One region of the Streptomyces griseoviridis genome, then DNA from elsewhere that is predicted to be linked to it. Evidence: riboswitches for the same ligand, from Rfam matches in the RefSeq annotation. Region 1 holds a riboswitch; the other holds the start of a gene.
The links. A riboswitch is a leader RNA that binds a small molecule or an ion and turns the genes downstream of it on or off. The one in region 1 is predicted to bind ZMP and ZTP.

Region 1 (2,191 bases):
CGCCGTCGCCGAGTCCTGGCGGCGGCGGGCCGAACTGCCGTCCCTGTACGGCAGGTTCGACCTGCGCCACGACGGGACCGGGCCCGCCAAACTGCTGGAGTACAACGCCGACACCCCGACCTCGCTCGTCGAGGCCGCCTCCCCGCAGTGGTTCTGGATGACGGAACGATTCCCCGGCGCCGACCAGTGGAACTCCCTGCACGAACGCCTCGTCGCCGCCTGGCGCAGACAGGCACCGCTGCTGCCGCCCGGCGCCCCGCTGCACTTCGCGCACTCCTCGGACGACGAACTCGGCGAGGACCTCATGACGGTCGCCTACCTCAAGGAGACTGCCGAGCAGGCCGGCCTGGAGACCGAGTGGATCTCCATGGAGGAGATCGGCTTCGACCCGCTGTCCGGGCGCTTCGTCGACCAGCGGCTGCGGTTCATCCGCAGCTGCTTCAAGCTCTACCCGTGGGAGTGGCTCACCACCGACCGGTTCGCGGGACACGTCCTCGACACCCTCGACAACGGCGGCGGCACCGGCACCACCCTGTGGATCGAGCCCGCCTGGAAGATGCTCCTCAGCAACAAGGCGCTGCTCGCGATCCTCTGGGAGCTGAACCCCGGGCACCCCAACCTGCTGCCCGCCCACCTCGACGGGCCCCGCGAGCTGGCCGCCACCACCGGGTACGTCGCCAAGCCGCTCCTCGGCCGGGAGGGCGCGGGCGTCACCGTCCACCCGGCGGGCGGCCCTCCCGCCGCCCCCGCGCCCGGTCACTGCTACCAGGCGCTCGCCCCGCTGCCCGCCTTCGACGGCAACCACGTCGTCCTCGGCGCCTGGGTCGTCGACGGCGAGCCCGCGGGCCTCGGCATCCGCGAGTCCGCCGGGCTGATCACCGACGAGTACGCCCGCTTCGTCCCGCACGTCATCCTCTGACCACCTGCCCGTACCGCCGCCCCATCCCGCACGTCATCCTCTGACCACCGGCCCGTACCGCCGCCGCGCCCGGGCGCCGACCGCCGGTGGCAGGTCGCCCGCCCTCCGGAACCCGCCGTCCCCCTCCCCGTCCGCAACCCGCCGTCGCCCTTCCCGCCCGCCGTTCGGCGGCCCGCTCGCATGGTGGACTGCGGACCGTGCGCCCGGCGGGCGGCGGGTACGCTGGCCGCGGGCCGTGACTGGCGCGCTGGGATGGGAACGACCATCGGGGAGCGGCCTGTACGTCAGCGAGTGCCGTGCGCCTGGGCCGAACCGTGACACCGTGACCGCTTCAGCCACGCCATCCGGAGGCCGACCTGATGTCCGAGCAGCAGCCCCTCTCCCCCCAGTCCACCGCCTTCCGCGCCGCCCTCGACGTGATCCGCGCCGTCGAGCCGCGGGTCGCCGACGCCATCGGCCAGGAGGTCGCCGACCAGCGCGAGATGCTCAAGCTGATCGCCTCGGAGAACTACGCGTCGCCGGCCACCCTCCTCGCGATGGGCAACTGGCTCAGCGACAAGTACGCCGAGGGCACCATCGGCCGCCGCTTCTACGCGGGCTGCCGCAACGTCGACACCGTCGAGGCGCTCGCCGCCGAGCACGCCCGCGAGCTGTTCGGCGCCCGCCACGCCTACGTCCAGCCGCACTCCGGCATCGACGCCAACCTCGTCGCCTTCTGGTCGGTGCTCGCCGCCCGGGTCGAGGTGCCCGCCCTGGAGAAGGCAGGCGTCCGCCAGGTCAACGACCTCTCCGACGCCGACTGGGCCGAGCTGCGCCGCGCCTTCGGCAACCAGCGGATGCTCGGCATGTCCCTGGACGCGGGCGGCCACCTCACCCACGGCTTCCGCCCCAACATCTCCGGCAAGATGTTCGACCAGCGCTCCTACGGCACCGACCCGGCCACCGGCCTCATCGACTACGAGGCGCTGCGCGTCTCCGCCCGCGAGTTCAAGCCGCTGATCATCGTCGCCGGCTACTCCGCCTACCCCCGCCTGGTGAACTTCCGGATCATGCGGGAGATCGCCGACGAGGTCGGCGCGACCCTCATGGTCGACATGGCGCACTTCGCGGGGCTCGTCGCGGGCAAGGTCCTCACCGGCGACTTCGACCCCATCCCGCACGCCCAGATCGTGACGACGACCACCCACAAGTCGCTGCGCGGGCCGCGCGGCGGCATGGTCCTGTGCGACGACTCCCTCAAGGACCAGGTCGACCGCGGCTGCCCGATGGTCC
Region 2 (2,191 bases), 1.1 Mb from region 1:
CCGGCCTCTCCCTGATCGAACTGGCCGTCGCCTTCGTCCTCAACCACCCCGGCGTCACCTCGGCGATCATCGGCCCGCGCACGATGGACCAACTGGAGGCGTTCCTGCCGGCCGCCGACGTGACCCTCCCGACGGACGTACTCGACGCCATCGACGAGATCGTGGCCCCCGGGGTGACGGTCAACCCCGTCGACAACAGCTACGGGGACTTCGAGCTGCGGGGGGATCAGCGGCGGCGGTGAGGGGGGCGTCCTGCGGCGATGTGGGGCATCGTGGAGGTAGCGGTTGTCGACGGGGGGTGTCGGACCGGCCGCCCGCGCGGCACCGACCGGCACCGTCAAGGCGCCCCGCCCTCACTCACCCCCGAACCAGGCCGAGTTGGGTGGTGGCCGCGGTGACCGTCTGTGCGAGCAGGACCGCGATGGTCATGGGGCCGACTCCGCCCGGGACCGGTGTGATGAGGCGGGCGCGGAGGCGGGCGGTGTCGAAGTCGACGTCGCCGATGTTGCCCGGGTTGTACCCGGCGTCGATCACGACGGCCCCCGGCTTGATGTCCTCGCCCCGGATGAGCCGGGGACGGCCGACGGCCGCCACGACGATGTCCGCCTCCCGCACGGTCGCCGCCAGATCGCTCGTGCGGGAGTGGCAGTAGGTGACGGTGGCGTCCCGGGCGAGCAGGAGCATCCCGACGGGCTTGCCGAGGATGGCGCTCCGGCCCACGACCACGGCGTGCCGGCCCGCGGGATCGACGTCGTACTCGTCCAGCAGCCGCATGATCCCGCCCGGCGTGCACGACGCGAAACCGGGCAGTCCGAAGCTCATCGCCCCGAAGGAACTCATGGTGACCCCGTCGACGTCCTTCTCCGGGGCGATGGCCTCGAACGCCGCCCGCTCGTCGATGTGCGGGCCGCAGGGGTGCTGAAGCAGGATGCCGTGCACTCCGGTGTCCCGCGAGAGCGACCTGAGGGTCTCCACCAGCTCGGCCGTCGTCGTGGCGGCGGGCAGGCTGACGAGCCGGGACTCGATGCCCGCCTTCGCGCAACGGGCCCGCTTCATCCGCACGTAGGTGACGGATGCCGGGTCCTCACCCACCAGCACCGTCGCCAGGCAGGGCGTCGCACCGGACCGCCGGGTGACCTCCGCCGCTCGGTCCGACGCTTCCTCGACGACGCGTCGGGCGAGGCCGGCGCCGTCCATGAGCTGTGCGGTCCGTGTCCGGGACATGGTCGCCTCCAGGCGTCGTTGACCACTCGCCCAGGCGCACGGCATCGACCGGTTCGGCGGGCCGCTCCCCGGTGGTGCTCCACCTCAGCGCCAGTCACGGCCCGCACGCCACTCTAGTGGGGTGTCCCCGCCGAGCGGCGGCTCGCTCCGCCGGCCTTGATCACCCCCCGGTCCGCTGATTGGCTGGGCGGCATGACCGACCTCGGAACCGTCGCCTGGCCGCCCGCATCGATCAGGACCGGGCGGCTCGTCGTCCGTGAGCCCGAGGCCCGGGACCGGGCGGCGGTCGTCGAGCTGTTCGCCTCGCCCGAGGTGCACACCTACCTCGGTGGCCCCCGGGGACGGGACGACATCGAGCGGGAGATGCCCGCGGCGCCCGAGCGGCGCCCAGGACGTTTCGTCGTCGAACGTGACGGAGCGATGATCGGACAGGTCACGCTCACCGAGAACACCCGGCACCGCTGCCCGGTCGCCGTCGGGAAGGCCGATCTCGGCTATCTGTTCCTGCCGCGGGCGTGGGGATTCGGCTACGCGGCCGAGGCGTGCGCCGCCGTGCTCGGATGGTTCGACGGTGTCCTCCCCGATGAGCCGGTGGTGCTCGCCACCCAGACCGCCAACCTCCGCTCGATGCGCCTCGCCGCGAAGCTGGGATTCGGCGAGCTGGAACGGTTCCACGCCTGGGACGCCGAACAGTGGCTCGGCCTGCGCTCCCCGGTCACGCCCGCCGGGTCAGGGGACGTCGAGGGTGACCGGGGCCGCCATGGCGGGTGAGCGTGTGGTGGCGCCGACCGCCTGGCCGTTGACGCGCGCCGTGATCACGAGGCGCCGGGCGGAGACCGCCCGGGAGCCGACGGTGAGCAGGGAGAGGTCCACCGGCGACACGGGCGGCCCGGGAGCGGGCGGGCTCCCGCTTCCACACGCGGCCACCGCGGCGAGCGCCGCGAGAACGGCCGCCAGCCGTGCGTGC

Region 2: linked by a shared signal. The riboswitch ahead of DDJ31_RS28505 (bifunctional 5,10-methylenetetrahydrofolate dehydrogenase/5,10-methenyltetrahydrofolate cyclohydrolase) and the one ahead of DDJ31_RS23625 (glycine hydroxymethyltransferase) in region 1 are both predicted to bind ZMP and ZTP.

Annotation. Positions count from the first base shown of each region.
Region 1 is NZ_CP029078.1:5,455,925-5,458,115, forward strand. Features, by position in the region: gene DDJ31_RS23620 (glutathionylspermidine synthase family protein) at 1-919, shown strand, start outside; ZMP/ZTP riboswitch at 1,145-1,234, shown strand; gene DDJ31_RS23625 (glycine hydroxymethyltransferase) at 1,279-2,191, shown strand, end outside.
Region 2 is NZ_CP029078.1:6,573,056-6,575,246, forward strand. Features, by position in the region: gene DDJ31_RS28500 (aldo/keto reductase) at 1-242, shown strand, start outside; gene DDJ31_RS28505 (bifunctional 5,10-methylenetetrahydrofolate dehydrogenase/5,10-methenyltetrahydrofolate cyclohydrolase) at 358-1,224, opposite strand; ZMP/ZTP riboswitch at 1,246-1,332, opposite strand; gene DDJ31_RS28510 (GNAT family N-acetyltransferase) at 1,417-1,995, shown strand; gene DDJ31_RS28515 (hypothetical protein) at 1,954-2,191, opposite strand, start outside.